DNA from 4 places in the Caecibacter sp. AF58-12pH5A genome. Region 1 is predicted to be linked to each of the others. Evidence: riboswitches for the same ligand, from Rfam matches in the RefSeq annotation. Region 1 holds a riboswitch; each other region holds the start of a gene.
The links. Region 1 has a riboswitch for FMN ahead of PGX44_RS08290 (bifunctional 3,4-dihydroxy-2-butanone-4-phosphate synthase/GTP cyclohydrolase II). Riboswitches for the same ligand answer to the same signal wherever they lie in the genome.
Positions count from the first base shown of each region.

Region 2: linked by a shared signal. The riboswitch ahead of PGX44_RS00620 (FGGY-family carbohydrate kinase) and the one ahead of PGX44_RS08290 (bifunctional 3,4-dihydroxy-2-butanone-4-phosphate synthase/GTP cyclohydrolase II) in region 1 are both predicted to bind FMN.
Region 3: linked by a shared signal. The riboswitch ahead of ribB (3,4-dihydroxy-2-butanone-4-phosphate synthase) and the one ahead of PGX44_RS08290 (bifunctional 3,4-dihydroxy-2-butanone-4-phosphate synthase/GTP cyclohydrolase II) in region 1 are both predicted to bind FMN.
Region 4: linked by a shared signal. The riboswitch ahead of ribD (bifunctional diaminohydroxyphosphoribosylaminopyrimidine deaminase/5-amino-6-(5-phosphoribosylamino)uracil reductase RibD) and the one ahead of PGX44_RS08290 (bifunctional 3,4-dihydroxy-2-butanone-4-phosphate synthase/GTP cyclohydrolase II) in region 1 are both predicted to bind FMN.

Region 1 covers NZ_JAQDBC010000016.1:22,393-30,328, forward strand. Annotated here, with positions in the region: gene rsxE (electron transport complex subunit RsxE) at 1-372, shown strand, start outside; gene PGX44_RS08260 (electron transport complex protein RnfA) at 372-947, shown strand; gene rnfB (RnfABCDGE type electron transport complex subunit B) at 976-1,830, shown strand; gene PGX44_RS08270 (FAD:protein FMN transferase) at 1,946-2,890, shown strand; gene PGX44_RS08275 (Lrp/AsnC family transcriptional regulator) at 3,061-3,510, shown strand; gene PGX44_RS08280 (ATP-binding protein) at 3,448-4,326, opposite strand; gene PGX44_RS08285 (Crp/Fnr family transcriptional regulator) at 4,470-5,138, shown strand; gene PGX44_RS08290 (bifunctional 3,4-dihydroxy-2-butanone-4-phosphate synthase/GTP cyclohydrolase II) at 5,184-6,401, opposite strand; FMN riboswitch at 6,494-6,609, opposite strand; gene PGX44_RS08295 (FAD-binding oxidoreductase) at 6,660-7,936, opposite strand, start outside.
Region 2 covers NZ_JAQDBC010000001.1:119,565-127,500, forward strand. Annotated here, with positions in the region: gene PGX44_RS00610 (enoyl-CoA hydratase-related protein) at 1-675, opposite strand, end outside; gene PGX44_RS00615 (3-hydroxybutyryl-CoA dehydrogenase) at 711-1,568, opposite strand; gene PGX44_RS00620 (FGGY-family carbohydrate kinase) at 1,957-3,483, opposite strand; FMN riboswitch at 3,578-3,714, opposite strand; gene PGX44_RS00625 (hypothetical protein) at 3,776-4,309, opposite strand; gene mscL (large conductance mechanosensitive channel protein MscL) at 4,450-4,896, opposite strand; gene PGX44_RS00635 (YerC/YecD family TrpR-related protein) at 4,972-5,304, opposite strand; gene PGX44_RS00640 (PolC-type DNA polymerase III) at 5,430-7,936, opposite strand, start outside.
Region 3 covers NZ_JAQDBC010000004.1:70,879-78,814, forward strand. Annotated here, with positions in the region: gene ilvN (acetolactate synthase small subunit) at 1-316, shown strand, start outside; gene ilvD (dihydroxy-acid dehydratase) at 337-1,989, shown strand; gene pckA (phosphoenolpyruvate carboxykinase (ATP)) at 2,376-3,959, shown strand; gene PGX44_RS03325 (hypothetical protein) at 3,987-4,415, shown strand; gene ribB (3,4-dihydroxy-2-butanone-4-phosphate synthase) at 4,497-5,162, opposite strand; FMN riboswitch at 5,325-5,437, opposite strand; gene PGX44_RS03335 (transcriptional regulator GutM) at 5,521-5,946, opposite strand; gene PGX44_RS03340 (phosphohexomutase domain-containing protein) at 5,950-7,458, opposite strand; gene PGX44_RS03345 (lecithin retinol acyltransferase family protein) at 7,482-7,936, opposite strand, start outside.
Region 4 covers NZ_JAQDBC010000010.1:24,825-32,760, forward strand. Annotated here, with positions in the region: gene rsgA (ribosome small subunit-dependent GTPase A) at 1-755, shown strand, start outside; gene rpe (ribulose-phosphate 3-epimerase) at 749-1,393, shown strand; FMN riboswitch at 1,466-1,599, shown strand; gene ribD (bifunctional diaminohydroxyphosphoribosylaminopyrimidine deaminase/5-amino-6-(5-phosphoribosylamino)uracil reductase RibD) at 1,696-2,832, shown strand; gene PGX44_RS06410 (riboflavin synthase) at 2,813-3,454, shown strand; gene ribH (6,7-dimethyl-8-ribityllumazine synthase) at 3,484-3,948, shown strand; gene PGX44_RS06420 (Zn-dependent hydrolase) at 4,017-5,243, shown strand; gene PGX44_RS06425 (5-methyltetrahydropteroyltriglutamate--homocysteine S-methyltransferase) at 5,360-6,487, shown strand; gene PGX44_RS06430 (MarR family winged helix-turn-helix transcriptional regulator) at 6,629-7,099, shown strand; gene PGX44_RS06435 (ABC transporter ATP-binding protein) at 7,113-7,936, shown strand, end outside.

The sequences.
Region 1 (7,936 bases):
GCTTTTGCCCCGGATCTGTACAAAGCTCTTGGCGTATACCTCGACTTGGTCGTCGTATTTGCTATCATCCTGGCCCGCGCTGAATCCGTTGCTTCGAAGAACGGCGTACTCGTTTCCTTCCTCGATGGCATGGGCATGGGCGTCGGCTTTACAATTGCTATGTTTGTCATTTCCTTCGTACGTGAACTTATCGGTAACGGCACGCTCTTCGGCGTTGATGTCTTTGGCCCGAGCTACATGCCAGCCCTGATCCTCGCTTTGCCGCCTGGAGCCTTCATGCTCATCGGTTTCATGATGGCCGGCGTCAAGATGTGGAACCAGTCGCGTGAAAAAGCCAAACAGTTAAAAGCAATGGAAGGGAGTGAAGGATAATGGGCGCATATTTTACGCTGTTTATCGGGGCTGTTCTGATTAACAACTTCGTATTGACCAAGTTCCTGGGCCTGTGTATCTTCTTCGGTGTTTCCAAGAACCTGAACGCATCCATCGGGATGGGCTTTGCCGTAACGTCCGTTATTACTTTAAGTACGATTTTGGCCTGGCTCGTTTATAACTTTGTCTTAGTTCCCTTGGGACTGACATTCTTACGTACGATTACCTTCGTTGTTTTGATTGCCAGCTTTGTACAGCTGCTCGAAATCATCATCAAGAAAGAATCGCCGACATTGTATAACATGTGGGGGATTTACCTCATGCTGATTGCAACGAACTGTATCGTATTGTCCGTACCTGTTATCAGTGTTACCAACGATTATAACTTCGTTCAGAATATCGTATTTGCCGTTGGTTCCGGCTTAGGCTTTGCTTTGGCCTTGATCCTCATGGCAAGCTGCCGTGAAAAACTGGACTATGCAGATGTACCTGAAGCACTGAAAGGCACACCTATTGCCTTCGTCGTAGCCGGTATGCTCTCGCTTGCTTTCCTCGGCTTCTCCGGTATGATTTAACTAACGCAAAGGAGTTGGAAAACCTATTATGAATTATGCGTTCATAGCCATCATGGCCGTTGTTATCATGACTTGCGTAGGTATCGTGTTTGGTTTCGTCCTCGCATTGGCTGATAAGAAATTTGCCATGGAAGAAAATCCGCTCATTGGCGAAGTAAAAGAAGCATTACCGCAAGGTCAGTGCGGTGCATGTGGTTTCGCCGGTTGTGCCAAATATGCAGAAGCAGTTGTTCTTGACCCGGATGTTCCGCCTAACCTTTGCGTACCTGGCAAAGCGGAAGTTGCTGCTGTTGTCGCTAAATTGACAGGTAAAGTAGCAGAAGCTACAGAACCTAAATATGCTCACATCAAATGCCGTGGCGGTAATGGGATTGCCAAAATGGCCTTTGAATACAAGGGTGTTCATGACTGTGCTGCTGCCAAATTGGTACAGCAGGGTCCGAAAACGTGTAAGTTCGGCTGTCTTGGTTTTGGCAACTGCGTCCGTGCCTGCCCGTTCAATGCCATGAGCATGGGCCCGAATGGTCTCCCTGTTGTCGACCGCAAGATGTGCACAGGCTGCGGCAAATGTGCTAATACCTGCCCGAACCATGTTATCGAATTGCTGCCTATGAGTGCAAAAGTCAGCGTAAGCTGCAGCTCCAAAGACTTTGGTGCTGTTGCCATGAAGAATTGCAAAGCCCTTTGCATCGGTTGCGGTTCTTGCATGAGAAACTGTTCCTTGAAGGAAGAAGAAGGCGTAAAAGTCGTCGACCATCTCGCTATTGTCAATCAGGACGTATGTCATCACTGCACGAATGCTACGTGTCTGACTAAGTGCCCGACCGGCGCTATTGGCGAAATGCTCAAAGGTGTCTTCAAGAAAGAAGAAAACGTAGGTTAATATGGATCTGAAACGCTATGCCCGCTATATAAGTGTGGCTGCGCTCTTGATCGTACTCAGCTGCTCCGGATGCGCCTTGCATTCGGAGCAGTCTTACGATAAGAGTGCGATTGCCATGGATACGACTGTGCAGCTGCGCGCAGAAGGGAAAGAAGCGAAAGAGGCTGTGGAAGAAGGCCTCACGCGCATACAGGAAATAGATAAATTGGCCAGTGCCCAAAATCCGGACAGTGATGTAAGCCGCATCAATGCAGCCGCCGGACACGAGTATGTACAGGTCGACCCGGGCATCTATGAAATGATTGCCATCTCTAAGGACTATTCCGTCAAGACGAACGGTGCCTGGGACATTACCGTAGGGGTGATTACGAACCTATGGGATATTGGCAATGACGGCCAGCACATTCCGAGTGACGCGGAAATTGCTGCCGCCCTGGAGAAGGTCAATTACAAGGATATTCTCCTGCGGCCGGAAGACCACAGTGTCATGCTGGCCAAGGCAGGCATGTCCATCGATCTCGGTGGCATTGCCAAAGGCTACGCAGTCGACGAAATACGTAAAATATACGAGGCCCATCACATTGAAAGCGGCCTTATCAATATGGGGGCCAGTTCCATGTATGCTGTCGGCAAGACCAGCAAGGGCAAGCCTTGGAACATCGGTATCCGCCATCCGCGTAACGACGATGCCAATACGTATTTAGGGATTATTGCCATTGAAAACCAAGCCCTCGGTACGTCTGGGGATTATGAACGGTATTTCATCCAGGATGGCGTACGCTACCATCATATTTTCGATCCCCGTACGGGACGGCCGTCGCGTTCCGGTGTCATGAGCGACTCTGTCGTCATCGATGGCAGTGTGCCACACGCAGGCATGCTGAGTGATATGTTTACGACGATCATTTTTGTTTTGGGGCCGGAAAAGGGAATGGACTTCATCAATGGTATGGATGGTGTGGAAGGGGAGATCACCGGTGAGGACAACACCCTTTATATGACACCTGGATTTAAAAAACACTTTTCTGATATGAATGGAGATTTTCATCTGGCACAATAAATCTATTTTAGAAAAATATGCCCCTGATTCTTGGTGTATAAGCGAGCAAAAATAAAGGAATTCAATAAAATCTAAATTATATATTTACATTTCCTTTAGAATGTAAGATAATATACCTATACATTAAGTAGAAGAATATACAATTTAAATTGTAAGGGGATGTTACCTGAATGGATCATATTGATGAAAAGATACTGACTATCTTAAAAAAAAACGGCAAGGCCTCGGCGACGGAAATCAGTCGTGTTGTAGGACTCTCTATACCGGCAGTATCAGAACGTATCCGCAAGATGGAACACAACGGCATTATTGAAGGCTATGGTGCTAAGATCAGCCGCCGTAAGACTGGCTACAACGTAACCGCCTTTATTATGGTAAACTTAGAACGATCCGGTGATGTAGAGGAATTCCGTCAAAAGATTGTAGAATTTCAGCAGGTGCTGGAGTGTCATCACGTAGTAGGTGCTTTTGATTATCTCTTGAAAGTGCTCGTAAAGACGCCGGACGATTTGGAACATTTCTTAATGGATGAATTGAATGAAATCCCCACGGTGGCTTCATCTCAAACATTTATGTGTCTTTCTACGCTGAAAGAAGAATGGAATGTAGAAATACCGTAAGGTAAAATAAAAAAGACGAACCGGTATTTCGGTTCGTCTTTTTAACATACCCGTATCAGGCATCGAGGATCTTGCCATCGAGAGAAATGGTAACGACCTGCCAGGGAATGAACTTGCCGCTGTTCTGCAGGGCTTTTTTCCAGCCATTTCCAGGCCGCCGCAGCAAGGAACTTCCATGCGGACAATGGTAACATCTTTAATATTATTGCTCTTGATGATTTCCGTCAATTTTTCAGAATAGTCCACGCTATCCAGCTTCGGGCAGCCTACGAGGGTAATCCGGTTACGGATGAAATCGTCGTGGAAACGTGCATAGGCATAGGCTGTGCAATCTGCTGCAATGAGGAGACGGGCACCGTCGAAGTAAGGCGCATGGACCGGTACGAGTTTGATCTGGACAGGCCATTGCTGCAATTGGGATACGCTGGCACCCGGAGCTGCTGTAGCTGCCGCTGCCGGTACTTCGTGCTGCAGCGTGCGCATATTGCTGCCGGGGCAACCGCCAGCCGGGGCTGCCGGTTGGTGGAGTACGCGGGAGCGGCTGCCGGGACAGCCACCGGCCGGTGCTTTAAGGCCCCGTTCCTTCATGTGAACAGCTACGGCATCGGCATCATAAGCAGCTGCTTCGCGTTCTTCAAAGGTAATGGCTCCTGTAGGGCAATGGGGCAGACAGTCACCCAGGCCATCACAATAATCATCACGCAGCAACTGGGCTTTACCATTTACCATGCCAATGGCACCTTCATGACAGGCTTTGGCGCAGAGGCCGCAGCCGTTACATTTTTCTTGATCAATATGAATAATTTTCCGTTTCATCGTACATCCTCCCTCTCAGACGCAGTACTCATAATCAGGCTTGGTTCTTTTATATTACAGGCCGTACCTGTTTCTGTTGATGTAGTAAGTATAGTATGAAACGACGTAATTTGCTGTTGTACAAACAACAACGAGGTGAAACAATGGAAAAATATGTACAAGTATTACAAAAGACAGCACTTTTCCAGGATATAGAACCGGGAGACATCGTGCAAATGCTGCGGGATATGGGCAGCCATCGCCATAGCTATGAAAAAGGGAGTTTTGTCTTTTATGCAGGCGATGAAGTAAATTCCATCGGTATCGTCCTCAGCGGGACGGTCCACATTGTACAGGAAGACTATTGGGGAAACCGCAATATCCTGACAGCCGTTTCGGCCGGAGGCATGTTTGCTGAAGCCTTTGCCTGTCTGCGTGGTGTCCGTTCAGCCGTCGATGTAGTCGTCATGGAAAAGTGTGAAATACTTTTTATCGATATCAACCGGATTCTGCAGGCCGGCGTGGCCTTTACGAAAGCGCAGGAGGCCTTCGCAGCGAATCTCCTCGGCGTACTGGCTAGTAAGAATATGATCCTTACCAAGAAAATCCGCTATATGTCCCAGCGTTCTACGCGTAAGAAGCTCATGGTTTATCTTTCTGATGAAGCAAAAAAACGTGGGAAAGATACGTTTTCTATCAATTTTAACCGGCAGCAGCTGGCTGATTTCCTTTCTGTAGACCGGTCAGCCATGTCCGCTGAGCTGAGCCGTATGAAACGTGACGGGCTCATCGATTACAACCGCGAATGGTTTACCTTATTGAGTGAAGAGTAACCGAAATGCCAAAAGGCTGCCTGCAGGCAGCCTTTTTCAATACATTCATTTTAAGTGGGGGAGAATGTGTCCCATTTTGTTTTTCTTTGTTTCCAGGTAAAATTCATCGAATTTTTGCGGTGCCATTTCGATCGGTACGCGTTCGACGATTTCTACGCCAAAGCCTTCGAGACCATAAATCTTCAGGGGATTGTTGGTAAGCAGCCGCAATTCCCGGGCTCCCAGGTCCTGGAGAATTTGGGCGCCAATCCAATATTCGCGCAAATCCGGCGCAAACCCCAGCTTTTCATTGGCTTCTACTGTATCGTAGCCTTGTTCCTGTAAGGCATAGGCCTTTAGTTTATTGATCAGACCGATACCACGGCCTTCCTGCCGCATATAGAGGAGAATACCGCGGCCTTCTTTATTGATCTGCGTCAGCGCTGCGGCTAACTGTTCACCGCAATCACAACGGCACGAGCCGAAAACGTCGCCCGTCAGGCATTCGGAATGGACGCGGCAGAGGATGTTTTTGCCGTCTCCAATGTCCCCTTTGACGAGAGCTACATGATGTTCGCCTGTGAGATCGTTGATAAAGCCATAAATCTTAAACTCGCCGAACTTGGTCGGCATGGCAGCAGCGGCTTCGCGGATGACATGCTTGTCGTGACGGCGGCAATAATTCTGCAAATCGTGGATCGTAATGAATTTCAGATGATGCGTTTCGGCCAGTTTCCAGAGGCCGTCAGCGTGCATGATTTCACCGCGGTCGTCCAGAATTTCGCAGCAGACGCCGACCTGCTTCAAACCGGCCAGGCGCAGGAGATCGAGCGTTGCCTCCGTGTGTCCGTTTCGCCGCAGTACACCGCCTCTGACACCGACGAGGGGAAAGAGGTGGCCCGGGCGGGTAAAGCTCGTTGGTGTCGCTTCATCTGACGCGGCCAGGCGGATTGTACGGGCCCGGTCTTCTGCTGTAATGCCCGATTCGACGTCGGCAGCATCGATAGAAATAGTGAAGGCCGTGTGATTGTTATTCTTATTATCACTGACCATCTGCGGCAGGCCCAATTTATACACGTATTCCTGGCTGACAGGCAGGCAGATCAGGCCCTTGGCATTGGTGAGCATAAAGTTGATATTTTCCGGCGTGCAGAACTGGGCAGCGCAGACAAAGTTGCCTTCGTCTTCCCGTTCGGGATCGTCTGCAACGATGACAATCTGGCCAGCCTGCAAGGCCTCGATAGCTTCTTCGATGGTATTGTGTTTCTTTTCGTTTGTATCCATGTACAGAACCTCCTACATATATAAAAGCCCTGATCACCATAGGTGTTCAGGGCTTTCCAGTAACAAAGATCACGACAGGCAAAACACTGCCGGATATCTTCATTCATCCAGACTGTACTGTCGGTTTTGGAATTGCACCAAATCGTACACTTGCGTGTTCGCGGACTTTACCGCCGGTCGGGGATTACACCCTGCCCTTGAAGATTACTTTATTATACCTGTAAATGGGCGTGAAGTAAAGGGGAGGGCCCGTCTGTTTTATTCTACATCAAAAATTTTACCGGGATTGAGGATGTTATTCGGATCTAAGGCTTTTTTGACGGCGCGCATCATTTCCAGTTCATCCGGGTTGGTGAATTCTTCCATCAGGGCCTTTCGCTTGCTGCCAATGCCGTGTTCGCCGGACAGACGGCCGCCGAGCTGGTAGATTAAGGTATACAGCTCCTGTTGGTTGGCGTCTACGTGCTCCTGCCATGCTTCGTACGTCAGGTCCGGATTTTTTAGGATATTGAGGTGAATATTGCCATCGCCGGCATGGCTGGCAATGCGCGTAATAAGATTGTATTTTTGGGCAAGGGCCAAAATGGCATCGATGAGCTTCGGTTCCTGGTCGACGGGTACGACGACATCTTCCTTGCAGACAATCAGGCTTTCCGCCCGGACGGCTTCGGCAAAGGCCTTGCGGGCCTGCCAAATACGGGCCGAATCGGCGACGAGGACGGACGAAGCACCGTTTGCCGTACAGATTTCATCTAGGAGGACGGCCTTATCGTCCATATCGTCTTCACTGGTACCTTCTACTTCGACGATGAGATAATTGCCGCTGTCGCTGTCCTGCAATGTTTCGTGCAAATATTTCTCTACAGATTTAATGGTAATGTTGTCCATAAATTCGACGCACGTCGGTGTAATACCTGCTTTAATAATCTGAGTTACGACACCGATGGCCTGTTCTGTACTGGGGAAGATGGCCAGCAGGTCCAGTTTATGCTGGGGCTTGGGCAGGAGCTTCAGCGTGGCCTGTGTGATAATCCCCAGGGTGCCTTCTGAGCCGATGATCAGCTGGTCCAGGCAATAGCCTGTAGACTGCTTCTGTAAGCGCGCCCCCAGGCGGACGATTTTTCCTGTAGGGTTGACGACTTCTACGGCATAGACCTGGTTACGCGTCGTGCCGTATTTGACAGCCCGGTTGCCACCGGCGTTGGTGGCAATATTGCCGCCAATGAAACAGGAATCACCGCTGCAGGGGTCACCCGCATAAAAAAGCCCCTTGGCTTCTACTTCTTTTTGCAGGTCAGCCGTGCGAACGCCCGGTTCTACTACGGCGTAGAGGGCATCTTCGTTGATTTCCAGAATGCGGTTCATTTTTTCCAGGGAGAGGACGACACCGCCGTAGATCGGGACGGCGCCACAGGCCAGTCCCGTGCCGGCGCCACGGGGGACGACGGGAAAATGATATTCGTTAGCCAGGCCGATGACGGCAGCTGCCTGGTCCGCCGTTTCCACCAAAACGACGGCTTCCGGCAGATGATGGT
Region 2 (7,936 bases), on a different contig from region 1:
GCCCGTAATGATATCTGCATTGATACCGTTGTTGATAGCTTTTTTAGCGATCTGAACGGCTACAGGTCCCTGAGCCATGATTTTCTTAGCAGCTTTGATAGCAGCCGGCATCAATTCAGCCTGCGGAACAACTTTATTGACGAGGCCAATACGCAGGGCTTCATCAGCTTTGATGTTCTTAGAGCTGTAAATGATTTCTTTAGCCATACCAAGGCCAACGAGGCGGGCCAAACGCTGTGTGCCGCCGAAGCCAGGGATAATACCGAGGCCTACTTCAGGCTGGCCAAAGATAGCGTTTTCGGAGCAATACCGGAAATCAGCAGCCATGGAGATTTCGCAGCCGCCGCCCAGAGCGAAGCCGTTTACTGCAGCGATAACAGGCTGCGGTAATTTTTCGATCTTCGTAATGACGCCTGCGCCATAAGCAGCCCATTTGCCGCTTTCAGCCGGGCCATAGTTAGCCATTTCTTTGATATCAGCACCAGCAACGAAGGATTTTTCACCAGCACCGGTAATGATAACAACCTGGATGTCTTTGCTTTCAGCAATGTAGTCAACAGCTTTTTCGATATCTTCTACAGTTGCTTTATTGAGAGCGTTCAAAGCCTTCGGGCGATTGATCGTTAAGGTAGCAATACCGTCTTCTACTTTGAAAATGATGTTTTCGAATTCCATATGATGTGACCTCCTTAAATATGCTTGTCAGCCTATTATTTGTTGTAGTCGTAGAAGCCTTTACCAGTCTTCATGCCGAGGTAGCCAGCTGCAACATATTTACGGAGAAGCGGGCACGGACGATATTTAGGATCGCCATAACCTTCATAAAGAACGTCCATAACGTGGAGAACAACATCGTTACCGATGAGGTCGCACAGAGCCAAAGGTCCCATTGGATGATTGTAACCGAGTTTGCAAACTGCGTCGATACCTTCTCTTGTAGCTACGCCTTCCATCAAAGCATAGATAGCTTCGTTCAGCATAGGAACAACGATACGGTTAGCAGCGAAGCCCGGGAAGTCAGCAACTTCAACAGGTTCTTTGCCCAATTCTTTAGCAGCGTCGACAACCGTCTTAACGGTTTCATCAGAAGTAGCCAGGCCTTTAATAACTTCGATCAGTTTCATAACAGGGGCCGGGTTGAAGAAATGCATGCCGATAACTTTGTCCGGACGGTTTGTAGCTGTAGCAATTTTCGTGATCGGCAAGGAAGATGTGTTGGAAGCGAGAATCGTGTTAGCCGGGCATTTTTCGTCGAGGTTTTTGAAGATCTGGCTCTTGATCTTGTAGTCTTCGATAGCTGCTTCAACAACCAGTTCTACGTCTTTCATGTTTTCTTCCGTAATTTCTACGATGCCTTCGAAATGGCCAAGGATTTCAGCTTTCTGGTCTTCCGTGATTTTGCCTTTGGAAACTTTTTTCGTCAGCTGTTTGTCAATTTTTTTCATGCCGCCGTCGATGAATTCTTGTTTGATATCGTTAAGAACTACATCTACGCCGTGTTCAGCGAATACTTGAGCAATACCGGAACCCATTGTGCCTGCACCAATAACCATTACTTTTTTGAACATGTGAAACTCCTCCTTTTATTAGCGTGATTTTTTTCACTTTTGTGATCAAAAAAAAATCACATTTGACAATAATTAAGATGCACTGCTTACATTCATAGTATAACACGTTTGCAAAAAAAGTCCACTAAAAAATAGATATATTTTATAAATTTCTGTGCTTCTATATGCAGAAAATGCATTATTTATGCTTTTTATTTACTTATATATCGATGTTTATGACTTAGTGTAATGATTATTTCTACTCTATGATGATTCCGTATATTCTGTTAGGCCGCCAAGGTAGCTTGTACTATTTATAACGTTTTATACCATTTTAGAATGAAAATAAATAGGAACTGGTTATATTACACCAGTTCCTATTTGTGAATTTGTGCACATTCACGAACTCTTACACCGTTTCCGTGCTATTGAGAGCCGCTAATATATGACGGCGTTTTTCATATTGCTTGCGGTATAAGGTCGTCAGTTCTGCATGAGGTTCATAGCTGTCTTTTACGGCCAGACGCTGCTGCAGGACAGCCTTCAAATTCGTAATATCGCCTACGGCCCGGGCGGCGACGAGGCAGTTCGTCGGCACGGCCCCGCCGGCTACCTGCAAGGTCTGGACGTGTGTCGAAAGCATATCGGCCTTGATCTGGTTCCACAGGGCATCGCGGCTGCCCCCTTCAGTGACCGTGAGCTGATTGAGGTCGATACCGGCTGCGCGGTAGCGGTCCGTTACTTCCATGTAGTCGTAGCCAATACCTTCGAGGACGCAGCGCCAGAGAGCGCCTTGGTCCGAATCGAGGGTCAGGCCTGTAAAGGTACCGCGTACGTGCGGGAATTCGCCATTGCCTCCGGTCAGGTACGGAATGAACATGGCACCTTCGCAGCCGGCAGGATGACGGCTGGCGAGGCGGTCCATTTCACCGTAATACGTATCGTCCGTTTCCTTGCGGGCAATGCTGTCTTTAAACCAGCGCAAGGCCAGGCCGCCTGTACGTACCATACCCCAGTAGAAATATGTATCCGGCAGGGTACCGGAATTGAAGATGAGACCCATACCAGGCGATGACAGTTCCGGAATGATACCGTCCGTAGCAACGCAGAACATGGCACACGTACCGGCTACATCGACGGCGCGGCCGGCTTCTAAGATGCCGCTGCCCATCATGGATTCCATCGTATCACCGGCTCCGGCACAAATGGGAATGCCTGCGGGGAAACCCGTTTCGGCCGCGTCAGCCGCGCAGAGCGTGCCAATGATATCCCACGGCTTGACGACGCGGGGCAAGTACTTCCTATCGATGCCCAGGATTTCCAGCTGCTTAGGCGACCACTCTTTGGAGACGACGTTGTAGCCCAGGCCCCAGCCCGACAAGGTGCCCCAGTCGATGAAGGCATCGGCCCCGGAAAGACCGGCCAGGTGCATGAGGATGTACGGGCAGTTGTGGACGAACTTGACGCCTTTTTCCTTCACTTCAGGTAAATTCTTCAGGAACCAGCGGGCAAACATGGCCGGAAACATGACGTTTGGTTCGGCATTGCCTGTTTCTTCACCCCAAATAGCCAGGTGCTGCGCTTTCATTGCTTCTACGTCGTCAGCTGTACGGCTATCGAGGTAATTAATATACGGTGTAATGGCGTTGCCGTCTGCATCGACGCAGGCAATGCCGCAAATGATGCCGTCACCCATGATGGCCCGTACGCCACGTACGTCCAGATTCTTGGCGGCCATCTGGCGGCTGCATTCACGCATGCACTGCTTGATAAGCTGGTAATATTCGCCTACGTCCATTTGCACCCAGCCCGGCTGGGGATAGTTGAGCGTCGTCTGGGCTGTCGCCATGGCGACTTCCTGCATCTGGTCGTCATAGACGGCGACCTTTACGCTTTGTGTGCCGGCATCAAAGCCGAGATAATATTTTTTTTCCAATTCTGCGCCTTCTTTCTGTAATAAAAAAAGACTGGCATCGCCAGTCTTTTCATGTCAAAGGAAATATACCCGGACGGTCTGCACCTGTCCCGGCTTTCGTCTTTTCCCATCCAGACTATACTGTCGGTATCGAAATTGCATCGATTCGGCTCCCCTGCAGGAGGTCGCGGACTATCACCGCCGGTCAGGAATTGAAAGGATTCCCTTTCGCACCATGCCCTAAAGACTAAACGATATATAGATTGTGTATTTCAAAACACTTGCATTACATTATATCATGCATAAAGTAAAATTACAAGCGGCTCATGAGCTCTTCCATAACGCCTGTCGTCGACGTTTCCACCGGCGGAAAACGGCGCAGGTCTGAATTGCCTTCAATGTAGCTGAGGAATTCGCAGATACTGTCTTCCATGTCCTGCAAGCTGTCTTCGTTGAGATTTTCCAGGAGGGCCGGTACGTTTTGGTCGTAACGGCACAAAAGGGCGCGAAGATGGGTAAATTCTGTATGGGCAGCCGTACCAAAAACAGCCCGCATAAGTACGTCGTAGAGGGTGCACAGGGATGGTACAGAGCGCACGTCTTCACTCTGCCCCAGGCGGGAGAGCCAGGTCATGACGACACTCGTAAAAAAGGTATATAAGGACATAGCTGCTGCCCGTTCATAGCGCTGGGCCAGGAGTTTATTTTTCTTGTGTCCCTTGGCTGCGTGAGCAGCGGCTTTCTTAAAGAAAAAGCGGTAATCCCGCCATAAATCCTCGTGAATGGAATTGCGGAGAATATCTACGTCTCCGCTGCCAAAAATGGTAATGCCTATCTTCGCTTTCATAGACTTTGACAGCGCGCGGCCCTAAGGGACCACCGTGTCTGTCTCCTCTCTGTATATGATTTATTTTCTAATAGGTTTTATTAATAGTCTGTAACTTAAAAGAACTCCCGGAAAAGCCGGGAGCTCTTAGTGTACCGCGCTTACTGAAGCGGCGGCAGTTCGCTGGTGCAATGGGGGCAGCGTGTAGCGTCATCGGCTACAGGCTGTTTACAGTATGGGCAAAGACGCGGTTCCGGAGCGGGTGCCGGGGCCGGACGCATGCGATTGATCTGTTTGATAACGAGAAAGATAGCAAAGGCTATGATCAGGAATTCGATCAATACGTTGATAAACGACCCATAGGCAATGACAGGAATACCTGCCGCTTTAGCATCGGCCAGCGTTTCTACATGCTGGGTCAAGCTGAGGGGAATAAAGAAATCCGAGAAATCGATACCACCGAGAAGAACACCAATAGGAGGCATAATGATATCATTAACCAGGGATGTGACGATTTTGCCAAAAGCACCGCCAATAACAACGCCGACGGCCATATCAATGACGCTGCCGCGCATGGCAAACTCTTTAAATTCTTTAAAAAATCCCATGTCCATCACTCCTAACATTATAATTTAAAATGATTCTCTCCTTATCGTACAATATCTCATTTTAAATTGCAATGCTTATTTCTTCTTAATACCGATTTTTAACAAGTCAGGATTCTTTTTCGCCATGCGGTCGAGGATTTTCCCATAACCACCGCTGCCATAATTGAGGCACCGTTTGATACGGCTGATGGTTGCCGTACTGGCGCCGGTCTGTTTGACGATGTCTTCGTAAATATCGCCGGCCTTGAGCATGCGCGCTACTTCCAGGCGCACAGCAATGGCCCGCATTTCCTGAATCGTGCAAATATCTTCAAAAAACTCGTAACATTCATCTATGGACTGGAGCTCCAATACTGCTGCAAAAAGCTGGTCATGCAGATGATCTCTCAGTTTTTCATTGACTGCCATATGGACACCTCGTTTACTTTCATGCTTTAACATAGTAAATCTTTTCTCTTTATTATAGCTCAGAACGGGTCTCCTGTCGATACCTGAAAAAGGAAGGGCCGGACACAAGGTCCGGCACCACTTCCTTACATAGCAAAGAGATCGAGCAGTTCGTCTTCAGGCAAATCACCGAGGCAGCCATATTCGCTCATCAGGTCCAGCATGGTCTTGCCTACTTTACCGCGCAGCTTGAGGTCCGCTTTGGATGTGAAAGGACGTTCATTGCGGGCCGTTACAATCTGTTCGGCAACGTTTTCGCCAAGACCGTCAATAGCCGTAAAGGGCGGCAGTATTTTACCATCGCAAATGGTAAACTTCATCGCATCGGAGCGGTTAATATCGACATTGAGGAAGGAATAGCCGCGCAGGCTCATTTCCTTCGCCAGTTCCAGGGCCGAATAGAGATCCTGGTCGATTTTGGAGGCACTCTTGCCCATGGCTTTGATTTCCTTCATAGCCTGCTCCTGTCCTTCCAGGCCGTGTACCATGGCCGAAAGCTTAAAGGCCTTGGCGCGGATCGTAAAGTACGCCGCATAGTAAGCCAGGGGATAATTGATCTTGAACCAGGCAATGCGGAAGGCCATCATAACGTAGGCCACGGCATGGGCACGGGGAAAGAGGTAGCCGATTTTCAGGCATGATTCGATGAACCATTCGGGAATTTGCCCTTCCCGCAATTCGCCTTCATAATCAGTCGTCTTCTGGCCCAGCTTGTTCGGCTTGTCAATACCCTTGCCTTTACGGACATTTTCCATGACCTTGAAGCTCGTCTTAGGCTTGATACCGTGCTGAATCAGATAGTTCATGATGTCATCACGGGTAGAAACGGCTTCTTTCAGCGGTACGACCTTGTTACGGATCAAATCCTGGGCGTTGTTCAGCCATACATCTGTACCGTGGGAGAAACCGGAAATACGTACCAGTTCGGAGAAGTTCTTGGGCTTCGTGTCGACGAGCATTTGCCGGACAAAGGGCGTACCGAATTCGGGAATACCCAGGCTGCCTACAGGTGAACCCAGTTCTTCCGGTGTCAGGCCCAGGGCCTTCGTCGAGCTAAAGAGGCTCATCGTCGCCGGATCATCAAAGGGAATGGACTTGGCATCTACGCCGGTCATGTCTTCGAGCATGCGGATAACCGTCGGATCATCGTGACCGAGGATATCAAGCTTGACCAGGCGGCCTTCGATGGAGTGATAGTCAAAGTGAGTCGTAATAATGCCCGTATCCTTCTTATTGGCCGGATACTGGACAGGCGTAAAGTGATGGACGTCCATATCACGGGGAATAACCATGACGCCGCCCGGGTGCTGGCCCGTCGTATTCTTGACACCCATGCAGCCGTTGACCAGGCTGTTGACAAAGGCATCGTTGACCTTAATCCCCTTGGCGTCGGCCCATTTCATAACGTAGCCGTAAGCCGTCTTGTCTTTGACGACACCGATCGTGCCGGCACGGAAAACGTTATCCTTACCAAAGAGTTCTTCCGTGTATTTATGGGCTTTCGGATGGTATTCGCCAGAGAAGTTGAGGTCGATATCCGGAACTTTATCGCCATCGAAGCCTAAGAAAATAGCAAAAGGAATGTTGTGCCCGTTTTTCTGCAGTTCTGCACCGCAATGAGGGCATTTCTTGTCGGGCAAATCGAAGCCGCCGCCGTATTCGCCATGCGTAAAGAATTCACTGTACTGGCATTCAGGGCACACGTAGTGTGGCGGCAAGGGATTGACTTCTGTAATATCGGACATTGTCGCTACGAAGGAAGAGCCGACAGAACCACGGGAGCCTACGAGGTAGCCATCGTCGTTGGAGTGCTTTACAAGCTTATGGGCAATGTAATAGAGCACGCCAAAGCCATGTCCTAAAATGGATGTAAACTCTTCGGTCAGGCGGTCTTCGACGATCTGTGGCAACGGGTTGCCGTAAATCTTGTGGGCTTTTTCATAGCACATCTTTTTCAGGGCTTCCGAAGAGCCGGCAATGCGCGGGAAATAGAGGGTTTCCTTAGGAATAGGCCGGACGTAATCGATTTCATCGTTAATAGCGTTCGGATTCGTAATGACGACTTCCCGGGCCCGTTCTTCACCGAGGTAGGAAAACTCTTCCAGCATTTCATCGGTCGTACGGAAATAGAGATCCGGCTGGTGCTGGGCATCCTTAAAGCCCTTGCCGGTCATGAGAATTTCCCGATAGATTTTGTCTTCAGGATTCATGAAATGGGCGTCACACGTAGCGACGGTCTTTTTGCCCAGTTCATCACCGATGCGCAGGATTTTACGGTTAATATCGCGCAGCCCTTCGTCGTCCGACACGAGGCCTTCACGGACGAGAAACTCATTATTCGTAATAGGCTGGATTTCCAGGTAGTCGTAATACGAAGCTATCTTCTTCAGCTCTTCATAGGGCAGGTTCTTCTGCACCATAGAGCGGACCAGCTCGCCAGCTTCACAGGCCGAGCCGAGGATAAGTCCTTCGCGGTATTCGTTGAGGACAGCCCGGGGAATACGGGGACGGCCGCGATAAATATATTTCAGGTGGGAAATACTGACCAGCTTATACAGGTTGCGCACGCCGATCTGGTTTTTCGCCAGGATAA
Region 3 (7,936 bases), on a different contig from region 1:
CAACCAGCTGGCCAAACTCATCGACGTGATCAAGGTCGTCAACCTGGACGATGCCCCTTTCGTGAGCTACGAGCTGGCTATGATCAAGGTCCACTGCCCGACGCCACAGCTGCGGGGCGAGCTCACCAATATTGCCCAACTCTTCAATGCCAAGATCGTCGATGTACAGCCCCAGTCCCTGGTATTACGTCTCACGGGCCGGGAAGACCATATCGAAGCACTCTTGGAAATGCTCGGGGATTATAAAATTATCGAAATTGCCCGCACAGGCCAGATTGCTCTCTCCCGGGGCGTCGTGCCGGTAAAGGAAATGTAAGCAAAGAAAGGAATAATGACATGCATAGTGATATCGTAAAACAGGGCCTGACCCGTACGGCCCACCGCACCCTTTTCCACACCATGGGCTATAGTGACGAAGATTTGCAAAAGCCCTTGATCGGCGTCTGTAATGCCTTTAATGAAATCATCCCCGGCCACATCCATTTGCGGGACATTGCCGAAGCCGTCAAGCTCGGCGTCGCTGCCGCCGGTGGTACACCTATCGAGTTTCCTGCTATCGGCGTCTGCGACGGTATCGCCATGGGCCACCGCGGTATGAGCTTTTCCCTGTCGAGCCGTGAACTCATCTGCGACTCCATCGAAGCCGTCGCCACAGCCCATGCCTTTGACGGTCTCGTCCTCATCCCGAACTGTGATAAAATCGTGCCGGCCATGCTCATGGCCGCAGGCCGTCTCAATATTCCGACAGTCGTCGTCAGCGGCGGCCCCATGCTGGCCGGCCGTCATCAGGGCAAAGACATCAGCGTCAGTACCATGTTTGAAGCTGCCGGCAAAGTCGAAGCCGGCCAGATGAGCGAAGACGAAATGCACGCCATGGAATTCCAGGCCTGCCCGGGCTGCGGCTCTTGCGCCGGCCTCTTTACGGCCAACACAATGAACTGTATGACCGAAGTTCTTGGCATGGGCCTGCCCGGTAACGGCACCATTCCTGCTGCGTACACAGGTCTGCGCCGTATGCTTGCCAAAAAAGCCGGCCAGGTCGTTGTCGGCCTGGTACAGCGTGACGTCCGCCCGCGCGACATCATGACACGTGCGGCCTTTGAAAACGCCATCGCCGTCGATATGGCCATTGGCGGCTCTACCAATACGGCCCTGCACCTGCCAGCCATTGCCCACGAAGCTGGTGTCGATTTATCCCTCGACGCCTTCAACGAAATCAGCCGCAAGGCTGCCTATATCTGCAAGATGAGTCCGGGCGGCACGTATCATATGCAGGATCTCGACGAAGCCGGCGGCATTTGTGCCGTCATGAAAGAAATCAGCAAGCTCGGTCTTATCCATGCAGAGGCCCGGACCATTACCGGTACGATTGGCGAGCGCATCAAAGACGCGGTCATCCAAAATCACGACGTCATCCACGACATCGATCATGCATACATGCATAAAGGCGGCATTGCCGTCCTCAAGGGTAACCTGGCTCCCTTGGGCTCGGTCATTAAAGAAAGCGCCGTCGAGGCAGATCTCCTGGTCTATACAGGTACGGCCAAGTGCTACGATTCGGAAGAAGCAGCAATTGAAGCGATCATGAGTGGTGAAATCAAAGAAGGCCACGTTGTCGTCATCCGCTACGAAGGCCCCAAGGGCGGTCCGGGCATGCGGGAAATGCTCAATCCCACAGCCGTCATTACCGGCATGGGCCTCAAGGTAGCCCTGCTTACAGACGGCCGTTTCAGTGGTGCCAGCCGCGGCGCCTGCATCGGCCATATCTCGCCGGAAGCCATGGAAGGCGGTCCTCTGGCCCTGGTCCACGATGGCGATACGATTGCCATCGATATTCCCCAGCGTAAGCTCGAGCTTCTCGTTAGCGACGACGAGCTGGCCAGACGCAAGGCTGCGTGGCAGCAGCCTGAACCAAAAGTAAAGACAGGCTACTTATCACGCTATGCCCGCCTGGTTACTTCAGCCAATACGGGTGCTGTTATGAAATAACACAGACCTGACCAAAACGCCTCCGCCCCTGCTTATCGTGCAGGGCAGGAGGCGTTTTAATTCTTCCCATATAAAACATTTAATTATGAAGTGCATTATTACAATAGCACAAGAGGAAACCATTCTCATTTAGTTATAATACATACTCTTTTACATTCACATTCGCTATAAATAAACCATCATATATCTCTTCTATTTACCATATGAGTAGAGTATAATAGTCTTATACATCTATTATTATATGCTATTTATTATATTGTACATCATTAAAACAACATATTTCATTGAATAGGCTAGCGAATCCGATTATAATACAAGTAGTTTTCGCATGCTATGATAATCAAATGAGATACTAAGCAGCATATGAATAAGGGGAGAGATAGACTATGGAAACATTTTCCTTGGAACAAAGCGGCATTATCAACGCCAAAGCAATTTATCGGAATTTAAGCTCCGCCTGTCTCACAGAAGCAGCATTAGCACGCGGTGAAGGCATCCTCAGTGATACAGGGGCCTTAGTCGTACGGACCGGTACATTCACAGGCCGGTCGCCAAAGGACAAGTTCATCGTCGATACACCAGGGGTTCACGACGAAATCGCCTGGGGCAGCGTCAACCGGCCCATTACGCGGGCAGCCTTTAAAGCCCTGCGCAGCAAAGCCGTCTCCTATTTACAGAACCGGGAGCTCTTCGTCTTCGACGGCTTTGCCGGCGCCGACCCGGTACATCGGAAAAAATTCCGTATCATCAATGAGCTGGCCAGTGAAAACCTCTTCATTCATAATTTGCTGATCCGGCCTACCGAAGCAGAGCTGGATCAGTATGGCAAACCGGATTTCACCATCATCGCCGCACCGGGCTTCAAATGTGATCCTGAAATTGACGGCGTCCATTCGGAAGCGGCCATCCTCATTGACTATGAAGCCCACGAGATCCTCATCGTAGGCACACGCTATGCCGGTGAAATCAAAAAGAGCGTCTTCTCGGTCATGAATTATCTCATGCCCAAGGAAGGGGTCCTGCCCATGCACTGCTCAGCCAACATGGATCCTGTAACAAAGGAAACGGCTATTTTCTTCGGCCTTTCCGGTACGGGCAAGACAACCTTGTCGGCTGACCCGGAGCGCCTCCTTATTGGCGACGATGAACACGGCTGGTCCCCTGAAGGGGTCTTTAATTTCGAAGGCGGTTGCTACGCTAAGTGCATCAACCTCGATCCTGAACGGGAGCCGGAAGTGTATGATGCCATTAAAGCCGGTACGCTTGTAGAGAATGTTATTCTCGACGCGCAGACGCGCAAACCGGATTATGCCGATAAAACCTTGACAGAAAACACACGGGCAGGCTATCCTATTACATATATTGCCAATGCGGAAATGTCCGGCCTGGGCGGTACTCCTTCTGTCGTTATTTTTCTTACAGCTGACAGCTTCGGCGTGTTGCCGCCTATCTCCCGGTTAAGCAAAGAAGCGGCCATGTATCATTTTGTTACAGGCTTTACTTCGAAGGTAGCCGGTACGGAACAGAACATTACGGAACCGGTACCGACCTTCTCCACCCTCTTTGGCGAGCCTTTCATGCCTTTGCATCCCCAGATTTACGCCCATATGCTGGGCGAACGGATTGTAGCCCATAATACGACGGTCTATCTGGTCAACACGGGCTGGACCGGCGGCCCCTATGGAACAGGCAGCCGTATCGCTCTGAAATATACACGGGCTATGATTACTGCTGCCCTGAATGGCAGCCTAAAAGAATCTGTCTATGTGCATAACGACCGCTTCAACGTAGATATTCCCCAGACCTGCCCGAACGTGCCGGAAAAACTCCTGAACCCCCGCGCAACCTGGGCAGACCCGGCAGCCTATGATGCCATGGCCGTTAAGGTAGCGAAGCTGTTCTACGATAACTTCCATACGAAATATCCCCGTATTCGTGAAGATATCCTGAACGCCGGACCACGGCCATGATTTATCACTCACTGAAGGAGGCATTCCATGAAAAAGCAACTCGTTGTAGCCATGACAGCCGCATCCCTCTTGGGCTTTTGCGGCGGTACAGCTGTACAGGCCTTTGACCTGGGATCCATTTTAAAGGTTGGCGGTGTTTCCGTTCTCGTTTCCAAATACGGAGACCAGATCAACACCTTCCTGAACAAATTACTCATGAAAAACGGTGTCGGCACGGATTATGCCACAAAGGTCGTTCCCATTATCAGCGGCGGTACAGGCAAATATATCGGTGCTGTCCAGGTCGTCGGACCGACGGCACAGGTCGATAAGGTAAAGGCTGTCGCCCAAATTGAAGCCAGCTTCAATGGCATTGCCCGGGCTAACGCCCTTATTCCTGTCGAATCCTTAGACGTGACAAACATGAGCCGTGTCCAAGGCGTCGGCGTTTCTGCTACGATCGATTTGAAATTCTAAACAGGACATAGTGAAAAGGGAGCTTCTCTCCTGCTACAGGCAGGAAGGAGCTCCCTTTTCACGTGCAGGCGTCTATGCCGCTTAGACCTGAGCCGGTGCCGGTACATCTGCCGGCACGTCGCCTTGCACTTCTGTACGGCGGCGGTACGCAGCGAGATCCGCTACGGTAATAAAGGTCAAGCCATAGGCCTTGGCAAATTGCATGAGTTCCGGTGTACGGGCCATGGATCCGTCAGCACTCATGATTTCGCAGCAAATGCCGACAGGTGCAAGGCCGGCCAGACGGCACAGGTCGGTCGTCGTTTCCGTATGGCCCGTACGGCAGAGAACACCACCGGTCTTGCTGCGCAAAGGAAAGACATGACCAGGGCGGCGGAAATCCTCCGGTTTGGCCCGGCCGTCGGCACACATACGCATGGTGTGGGCCCGTTCACCGGCAGAAATTCCTGTGGTCGTATCGACATGATCGATAGAAACGGTAAAGGCCGTCTCATGGTTATCCGTATTTTTTTCTACCATAGGTCCCATGTGCAGGCGATCCAAAATAGCACCATCGCAGGGCATACAAATAAGACCCTTGGCATAAGTTGCCATGAAATTGACCGTTGCCTGCGTAGCCAGTTCGGCACTCATGATGAGATCGCCTTCATTTTCCCGGTCCGCATCATCTGTGACCAATACCATCTTGCCCGCCTTGATGTCGCGGATTGCCTCTTCAATCGTGCCAAACGTAAATTCGTTGTTCATGTTTTGTTCCTCCTAATGAAATAGTTTCTTTCATGGAAGATCTATTGGGTGGGGACTATGTTGTACCTGTAAGGTTTCATACCGAAAACGCGTAACCTTTCCCTTTTTGTGCGGTAAAAAAGCCGTGCACACAAAAAGGGCGCACGGCAAAACTACGTTTTCTGCTGTCTTTTCTCATCCAGACTATACTGTCGGTACCGGAATTGCACCGGTTCATGCTTGCGCTCGCGGACTCTACCGCCGGTAGGGAATTACACCCCGCCCCAAAGACAATAAATCATATGAAATTTTCTATAGTATAGCACATGCCTTCTGATTTGTAACTATCTATGTCAAAATAGCATCGTTCAGCGTAAAACTATACTTTTTCCAGCTGGCTGTTTTCTTCTTGCCGGGCAGCGGCTTCCTTTTGCAACCGTCCGATCAGCGCATCAGCAGCCTGCTCATAGCTCTTATACTTCTTGCGCTTCTTAGCCGGATACGTACTGAGCTCGTTCTTGAAATCGTATATGGTCCGGCCGTAAAGGTCCGGCCTTTCCCGGAAGCGGCTAAAAATCGTCATCCCCTGCATCGTTTCAGCGCCTACAATGGTGCCATCACCACTGCAGGCCAGGAGGACGATGGTCCCCGGTCCCAAACGACGGCGGCCACCGCCAATGCCCACATAGCCACGCCGCCGCAGACGGCTTACAGCCTGACGATAGGCCCGTACCTGTAAGCGCACGCCTACAGCCTGCATGACCATGAGCATAAAGAAGAGGGCAAAGAGCCATTCTTTCTGCATAGCTTACACATCCAGCACAGAAATATCCAGCTGATCAAAGCCCGTAAGCAGCTGGCGCAGGCTGGCTGTAATTTCTTGGCAGCCACCGGCTTCTTTGCTTTCAATATTGAGCGGCATATTGGGATCATGGAGAGACATCCGCAGGAGTGCCCAGCCTTGCGGGAACACAAGGCGCACGCCTTCATACGACGGCGTGGCTATTTGTATACCTGCCGCCTGTGCCCGTTCAGAGAACGCCTGGAGTACGTTTTTACCATATTCCCCGGCCTGATCTGCCGTAATTTTCAATCGGTATTCTACGCTTTCTGCCGGCTGCTTCAGTGCTGCAATCAGATCACCCAGCTCTTTCCCCTGCTGTTTAGCCTGGGCTGCAGCGATGATCAGGCGCACAGCCAGGAAAGCGCCGTCGTCGAGATAATAATTTTCCCGTAACGCGCCGTGACCCGATGTTTCAATAGCCAGCGGCGAAAGGGTGCCTTCTTCATTGAGGCGGATACATTCGTCAATAACGTTCTTGTAACCGCGCATATACCGGTGATGGACCAGATGGAGGGTCTGCGTCAGGAACTCTGTCAGCTCATCACTCGTGACAGAATCAGTAACAATAGTACTGCCCGGATAGTCCGGTGCCAGGATAGCAGCAATCATGGCAATCAGAGCATTGCGGTTCACTTCTTCCCCGTTGGACAAAACGGCACTCATGCGGTCGACATCGGTATCAAAAATGAGACCTAAATCAGCATGATTCTTTAATACGGCCGCGCGGATAGCCGCCATAGCCGCAGCGTTTTCCGGGTTTGGAATGTGATTGGGGAACATGCCGTCCGGTTCCAGGAATTGGCTGCCCGTCGTGTCAGCACCAAGGACATCCAGGACATCTGTAACGAAGAAGCCGCCACTGCCATTGCCGGCATCGACGACGATATGCATCCCCTGCAAGGGCTTCTCTTCTACAGGCACGCCCAGCCGCATGCTGATAGTCTGGCATAAGTGTTCAGCATACAATTCCATCAGATTTAACGCATGGACCTGGGCCAGATCCCCGTGCTGTTCCGGAAGGGCAGCCGCCTGAGCCAAAAGGGCACGGATATCCGTTTTTTCCAGGCCCCCTTCAACGGTAAAGAATTTCATGCCATTGCGGTTATACGGCAAGTGGCTGGCCGTCAGCATGATTGCCCCGTCCATCTGAGTCTGAGAAAAAACAATAGACATAAACATAGCCGGTGTGGACGCCAGGTCACACTTAAACACATCGGCTGCACAAGCCGTAAGACCAGAAAAGACAGCATCCTGCAAGAGCGATGCCGAAATACGGGAATCATGACCTACGGCAATCCGCAAGGCAGCCGGTTCTTTTCCTAGTTTTTTGGCAAGAAAGGAAACGAACGCAGCAGCAATCCGGTTTACGGCTTCCGGCGTCAGCGTCACGTCTTCACCAGGTACCCCGGCGACAGCAACGCCGCGAACATCACTGCCATTTTGCAGTTTCATCATTTCCATTTCAGTCATCATCATGTATATCCTCCTAAATTAGTTTACTCTTGTCGCATTTTCGCTTCCAGATCACGCTTAATCTTACTCAGTACTTGTTTCTTCAGATCTGATACGGCTTCATCCCACCAGCGGGAACGCTGTTCCGGATCGTCAAGACAAGCCAACGCGTCGTGCAAGCTTTGACCACGCAAAATACGCTCTACTTGCTGGCTGCGATAAATGCCCTGCTTGCAGGCATTTGAAAAATGTTCACAATTATGAAAAAGCAGGCTGTATTTTTCATTCCCCAGACAGGCTCTGGCAAAAGCTACCGTTTCTTCAATGCTGCAGAGCTGCTGCCGCTCACGAATCGTGTACAGGCAGACCTCTGTCTGGCCGCCTTGGAGGAACAACTCCAAGGAAGTGGCCCGTACCTTCGTATCCCACCAATCAAACGGATTGTGGTCATCGTCACCGGCAAAGGTAATGACCTCCGTATCACTTATATAAATACCGT
Region 4 (7,936 bases), on a different contig from region 1:
TCGGCGACGAGCTGGAAATTACGGAGCTGGGTGACAACAAGGGCGTCATTGAAGGCCTCTTGCCACGGCGCAATGCTTTGCGGCGGCCGGCCATAGCCAATATCGACCAGATGTTTATCATCATGGCCGCCCAGTCACCGGATCCGAACTACTTTCTTCTCGACCAGATGCTCATGACCTGCGAATACGCCGGTATCCATCCTAAAGTCTGCTTCAACAAGTGCGACCTCAACCGTGACCGTGCCGAAGAGTACCGCGATTTCTATGCCAAATGCGGCTACGATGTGTATCTCGTTTCGGCCGCCACGGGCGACGGCATTGATGTCATCAAAGATCTCCTGCCCGGGCAGATGACTGCCTTCGGCGGCCCGTCCGGTGTCGGTAAATCGAGCCTCTTGGCCCGGATTCTCGGTCGTCCTCTGACGGTCGGCCGGGTGAGTGAAAAGATTGGCCGTGGCCGTCATACGACGCGCCATTCGGAAATCATGCTCCTCGATGAAGGCACGTATGTCGTCGATACGCCGGGCTTCAGTGCCCTCGAATTCGAACAGCTCGAGCCGCGCGAGCTCCTGCGCCTTTTCCCGGATTTGCTGGCCTACAGCGGCGGCTGCCGCTTTTCCTCGTGCCTGCACCGTAGTGAACCGGACTGCAGTGTCAAAGCAGCCCTGGTAGAGGGGAAAATCCAGCAGGAGCGGTACGACTCGTACTGCAAAGTACTCGACTCCATTTTAGAAAGGAAACGAAACTCATGGTAACTATTTGTCCCTCCCTCTTATCGGCTGATTTTTCCCGCCTGGCTGATGAAGTACAGGATATAGAAAAAGGCGGCGCCGACTGCCTGCACCTTGATCTCATGGACGGCCACTTTGTGCCGAACCTGACCTTTGGCGTACCTCTCGTAGCCAGCCTGCGATCCCATACCAAGCTGCCCTTTGATGCCCACCTCATGGTGGAACATCCGGAAACGTACATTGAAGACCTGGCCAAAGCCGGCGTCACGTACGTCACGGTCCATCAGGAAGCGTGCGTTCACTTGGACCGCGTCATCCAGCAGATTCATGAAGCCGGTATGAAGGCTGGTGTAGCCCTCAATCCGGCTACGCCTGTGAGCGCCTTGTCGTGCGTGGCCAGCCAGCTGGACATGATCCTCGTCATGAGCGTCAACCCTGGCTTTGGCGGCCAGAAATTCATTCCCTATGCTCTCGATAAGATCCGTGCTGCCCGGACACTCCTCGACCAGGCTGGCAATTGCCAGGCCGTTGTCGAAGTGGATGGCGGTGTCAACGCTAAGACCGTGGCTGCCGTCAAAGAAGCTGGTGCTGATTTCCTCGTCGCCGGTAGTGCTGTTTTCGGTGCGCCAGACCGGGCTGCCGCTATTGCCGCTTTACGCTGACCAGCTGATGACTTGTCATCATTCACTCCTTGTGATACAATTAACAATGTAAAAAATGAATACATACATAAAGATAGTCTTTGGGGCAAGGTGAGAAGGTGTAGGCTTTCAATTCCTGACCGGCGGTAAAGTCCGCTAACCCTCGCGGGGGTTGAACCGATGCAATTTCGGTACCGACAGTAAAGTCTGGATGGGAAAAGACAAGTACCTTTGTTTACTGTGCTCAAAAAGGCTATTGGCATGTACTGTTGCCCATAGCCTTTTTCTTATTGAATAAGAAAAAACGGAAAGGAAGGAAGAACGTGAAACCCATTGATTATATGCGGGAAGCCCTTTCACTGGCCCGGCTGGCCTTAGGCTACACCGCGCCCAATCCGGCCGTCGGCTGTGTTATCGTCAAAGACGGCGAAGTCGTCGGCCGAGGTTATCATCGTAAGGCCGGTACACCTCATGCTGAAGTATGGGCCTTGCGCGAAGCAGGGGACAAGGCTGAAGGCGCTACGGTCTACGTCACTCTCGAACCGTGTGCCCATTATGGCCGTACACCGCCGTGTGCGCGGACGCTCGTCGAACGCAAAGTCGGCAAGGTCGTCATGGCCATGCTTGATCCGAATCCCCTCGTAGCCGGCAAAGGGGCAGCCATCCTTCGCCAGGCCGGTATTCCCGTAGAGGTAGGACTTCTCTCGAAGGAAGCAGCCCGCTTGAACGAAGTATTTATCAAAAATATGATGGTCGAAAAGCCCTTCATTACGGCCAAATTGGCCCAAAGCCTGGACGGCCGTATTGCCTCGCGGACCGGCAAGTCCCAGTGGATTACGAACGACTGGGCCCGCAGCAAGGGCCATTACCTGCGTTCCATTTACGACGGTATCCTCGTCGGCATCAACACGATCATTACGGATAACCCGCTTCTTACGTGCCGTATCGAACGGGAAGCCCACGACGCGCCGCACCAGCCTGTACGCATTGTCCTCGATACGTACGGACGCATTCCCGAAACGGCTCTGGTCCTGACGGATAAGACGTCGCCCACTATCGTCGTCACGACGACCCTTTGCGATACAGACAAGATGCGCCGCCTCAAGGATATGGGAGCTCGCGTCATCCTGGCGCCCTTGGGCAGTGATGGCCACATCGATTTGCCGCAAATGCTCGACCTCCTTTGGCAGGAAAACATTCGCAGCATTCTCGTCGAAGGTGGTAGTACCGTTCAGGGCAGCTTCTTCGACCACAAGCTCGTCGATAAAATCTATGCTTTCCTGGGCAATAAGGTTATCGGCGGCACCGGTGCCTTGCCCTCTGTAGGCGGCGTCGGCGTAGATGAGCTGGGCGAATGCATGCCACTGGCGTATGACTCGGTCGAGCTCCACGATGGCAACATCCTGATTACAGCTTATAATACACAAAGGGAGGGTGCATATGTTCACTGGCATCATTGAGGAACTGGGCACCATCGGCGCTATGGATCGCCGGCCCGATTCCATCCGCCTGACAATTCAGGCAGAAAAAGTACTGGAAGGCACGCAGATTGGCGACAGTATTGCCGTCAACGGCGTCTGCCTTACCGTTACATCCCTGACAGACAAGGCCTTTACGGCCGATGTCATGCACGAAACGATGAACCGCTCGTCCTTGAGCGAAGTCTCGAGAGGCTCCCAGGTCAACCTGGAACGGGCCGTAGCCGTAGGCTCCCGCCTGGGCGGCCACATCGTCAGCGGCCATATTGATGGCACAGGCCACATTACGCGCATTGCCAACGACGGCATTGCCCGCCTCATTACCGTCGGTATTCCCAGCGATATGGCGCCGTTTATCGTCGAAAAAGGCTCCATTGCCATCGACGGCATCAGCCTTACCGTCGCTTCTGTCGGCCCGTCGCAGTTCACGGTGTCCATCATTCCGCACACTATGTCGAACACGACGCTGCTGACTAAACAACCCGGTTCCATTGTCAATCTGGAAACAGATGTGATAGGAAAATATATACACAATTTTACAGTAGGCTATAGTCATCAGGGGAGCACCCTGACGCTGGAAAAACTGCTGGAAAACGGATTTTAAATCCCTAATACGATAAGGAGAGTGTCATTATGGTACAAATTAAAGAAGGCAATTTAATAGGTTCTGGTATAAAGGTCGGCATCGTTGTCGCCCGTTTCAACGAATTCATCTGCAGCCGTCTCTTAGGCGGTGCGTACGACGCCTTGAAACGTCATGGCGTAGCCGAAGAAGATATTACGACGGCTTGGGTTCCGGGCTCCTTCGAAATCCCTTTGATCGCCCAGAAAATGGCTGAATCAAAAAAATACGATGCCGTAATCTGCCTCGGTGCAGTCATCCGCGGTGCTACGAGCCACTACGATCTCGTTTGCAACGAAGCTGCTAAGGGCGTAGCCCAGGTCAGCCTGAAATCCGGTATTCCTGTTCTCTTCGGCATTATTACGACGGAAAATATTGAACAGGCCATCGAACGGGCAGGCACAAAAGCCGGCAACAAAGGCTTTGACGTGGCTACCAGTGCCATCGAAATGGTCAACCTCATTCGCGAACTCTAAGAATTCCATAAAACGCGGCCACTGTGCCGCGTTTTTTTTACAAAATCACAACACGGGAGAATATACCTATGCTACAGATCAACGGACAACGGCTTTTGAACCATATACAAAGGTTGGGAACTATCGGTCACGACGGTCCGGCAAGCCGCACGCGCCTGGCCCTTTCCGATGCCGATAAGGAAGGACGCGACCTGGTCGTGACATGGATGCGCGAGCTCCAGCTTCGCATCGTCATCGACCAGGCAGGCAATATAACAGGAATTTGGGAAACAGCTGCAAACAAGGACCAGGCACCGGTTCTTACGGGCTCCCACATTGACACGGTCATCCACGCCGGCCCTTACGACGGTTGTCTGGGCGTCCTGGCTGGTCTCGAAGTGATTCAGACCTTACAGGAACAGGGCTTCCAGCCACGCCGTCCTTTGGGGGTCACGGTTTTTATGAACGAAGAAGGTGTCCGTTTCCAGCCGGACCTGGCCGGTTCTCTCGCCTTCGCCGGTGGCATTACGCCGGCCCAGGTCTATGCCTGCATCGATAAAGATGGCCTGCGCCTGGGTGATGAACTGGCCCGCATTGGCTATTTGGGCACGGCAGAGGCGACGGCCATCAGGCCCTATGCCTTTTTGGAGTTCCACATCGAACAGGGCCCGGTCCTCGACGCTGCCGGCATCCAAATCGGTATTGTCGAAGGCATTCAAGGCCTCCACTGGCAGCGTGTCACCATAGAAGGTAAGGCTAATCATGCCGGTACGACGCCGATCAACCTGCGTCATGATGCAGGCCTGGCAGCTGCTAAGGTCAACGTCTACGCCCGCACGCTGGCCGAAACCTACGGCGGCGTCGCTACCATCGGTACGCTGGCGCTTAAACCGAATGCCGTCAATGTTATTCCCAGAGAGGCTGTCTTTACGATCGATCTGCGTCATCCTGACACAGACAAGCTCGCTGCTGTCGAACAGGCTCTCGATGAGTTCTATACAGGCCTGCACCAAACGGACCACGTGCAGATCAGCGTGGAGCATATGACCGCTTTCAATCCGGTCCATTTCGACGACCGTTTGATCCAGCTCGTCGAAGATGCAGCGCAAAAACGGGGCTATTCGTCGCAGCGCCTCGTCTCCGGTGCCGGCCAGGACGCGCAAATGATGGCCCGCATTTGCCCGACGGCCATGATTTTTGTCCCCAGCATTGGCGGCATCAGCCATAGCCCGGATGAATACACGCCAGATGAAGACGTGTGCCGTGGCGCCAACGTCCTTTTGGAAACCCTGTCTGTCCTGGCCACGCGGGCATGACACGTCGCTATTCTCTATGTGAATAGCAGGGCTGTATTGACAAGAATAATGAAAACAAGTATGATAAAATAGTAATTATTAATAAATATAGCTCGTAGCAAAGGGGGATATATCAGATGACAACAGAAACCAAAAAAGGCCCGTTCCGTTATGACGTGGTCGGCAGCTTTTTACGGACAGATCGCATCAAAGAAGCACGCCAGGCAGCAACGGCAGGCACACTGGACCCAGCCGGTCTGCGTCAGATTGAAGACGAAGAAATTACGAAGCTGATCGATAAAGAAATAGAAATTGGCCTCAAAGCCGTGACGGACGGGGAATTCCGCCGCAGCTACTGGCACCTCGATTTTCTGGAACAGCTCGAAGGGGTAGAGCACATTAAAGCCGAACACTGGTCCGTCGCCTTTAAAGGCCATCAGCCTAAGGCAGCAACGCTGCAAATTACAGATAAAGTAGATTTTGGTGACCACCCGTTCCTCAAGGACTTTGCCTTTGTCAAAGCCGCAGCTGGAGACCGGGCCGTAGCTAAATTTACTATCCCATCGCCGTCTATGCTGCATCTCATTTGCTGCGTCCGCGCTGAGGAATACCAGCCCATTCCGCGCTATGAAGACGAAGCCGTCCTCTTTGAAGACATTGCCAAAGCCTATCGCAAGGCCGTCCATGCCTTCTACGATGCAGGCTGCCGCTATCTCCAGCTCGACGACACGTCGTGGGGTGAATTCTGTGACGAAGAAAAACGCCAGGCCTATGCAGCCCGTGGCTTCGACCTGGACCGCATTGCCCGGGAATACGTCAAAGTCATTAACTACGCCATTGCCGATAAACCGGCTGATATGACCGTGACTATGCACATTTGCCGCGGCAACTTCCGCTCTACGTGGTTCTCGTCCGGCGGCTATGAACCGGTTGCAGAAATCCTCTTTGGTGGCTGCCACGTCGACGGGTTTTTCCTTGAATACGACTCAGACCGCGCCGGCGGCTTTGCACCGTTGCGCTTCATTCAGAACCAGAAGGTTGTCCTCGGCCTGGTAACGAGCAAGTTCCCGCAGCTTGAAAAGGAAAGCGACCTCATCGCCCGTATTGAAGAAGCCTCGCAGTACGTACCAAAGGACCAGCTCTGCCTGAGCCCGCAGTGCGGCTTTGCTTCGACAGAAGAAGGCAACGAAATGACGGCTGAACAGCAGTGGGACAAACTGCGTCTCATTAAGAGAACAGCTGAAAAGGTTTGGCCTGACGCCTAATAGGCAGATTCATCCAATTGCATACAAAAGACGCTATCGTGCAGATGGCGTCTTTTTATTTTTTTTCTTGCTAAAAATCCGAAATCGTACTATACTAGACATGTATTAATGTACGATTTCGGATTTTTAAGGAGTGATAGAATGGAAGATATACGCGCTATTATGCGCAAGCTGAGCATGGCTCTTAACAATATCGATGAAATCTACTACACAGATGTGGCTAAAATGGGTCTGGGCAAGTCTCTATTGTGGCTTCTCTATGCCCTCGACAATGGCGAAGCCCATTCGCAGCGGGAAATCTGCGCTCAGTGGGGCTTTCCCAAATCGACACTCAATTCGACAATCAAGCAGGCTGAAGCCAAGGGCTATTTGACGTTGACGCCCATTCCAGGCAAGCGCCGGGAAATGAGCATCCATCTTACGGCAGCCGGCGAGGCCTACGCCCATGCTGTTCTGGCTCCCATTTACGAAGCAGAGAACAAGGCCCTGGCCGAAACGGTAGCCTTCTATTCACCGGAATTTATCGAAGCCCTGGTATACTTCAATGGCCGCCTGAAGGCTGCCTTTGCAGAGCAGATTGCTGCCGCTCAGAAGGTTCTCGATAAGTCCTAAGAAAGGAACTAGTATGCGTACACTCATTCCATTTCTCAAACCCTATAAAGGCCTTATCCTGCTCATCCTGGTCATTACTATCGTCGACGTAGGCGGTACTCTCTATATTCCGACCCTCGTGGCAGACATGATTAACATTGGCGTCTACAGTGGCAACCTGGCCCTGGTCCTTCAGAAAGGGGCTCTCATGTTTGCCGTCGCCCTCGTCGCTGCAGCAGCGGCACTCTTATCCTGTTATTTATGCGTCCGCCTGTCAGCCCTCCTGGGCCGGGACCTGCGCAACGCCTTATACGACCACTCCCTGACCTTTTCGACGAGTGACTTTGAACGTATTGGCACAGGTTCCATGATTACGCGTACGCTTAGTGACGTCAGCGTCGTCCAGCAGGCCTTCATCTGGTCCCTGCAGATGATCCTGCCCGTACCGGCCATGTGTGCCTTAGGCGTCATCATGTCTTTTGCCATCAACCGGACCATGGGTCTGGTCATGATCGGCGTCACGGTCATCGTCTTAGGCGGTGCCATCATCATTACGCACAAAGCCTCCTTCATTTATGAAAAAATGCAAGGCTTCCTGGACCGTATCAACCTGGTCCTCAGGGAAAACGTCACGGGCATCCGCGTCATCCGGGCCTTCAATAAGGAGCAGTACGAAGAAAAACGGCTGCGTAAGACCTTTGAAGATTACGCCCTATCTGCTATTAAGGCGAACAGCCTCTTTTTCGGCTTGGAAAGCCTGGCTATTTTTGTCATGAATGCCTGCATCGTTTCCATCCTTTGGCTGGGCAGCAACCAAGTCGGCCTGGGACGCATGGCTATCGGCGATATTACGGCTGT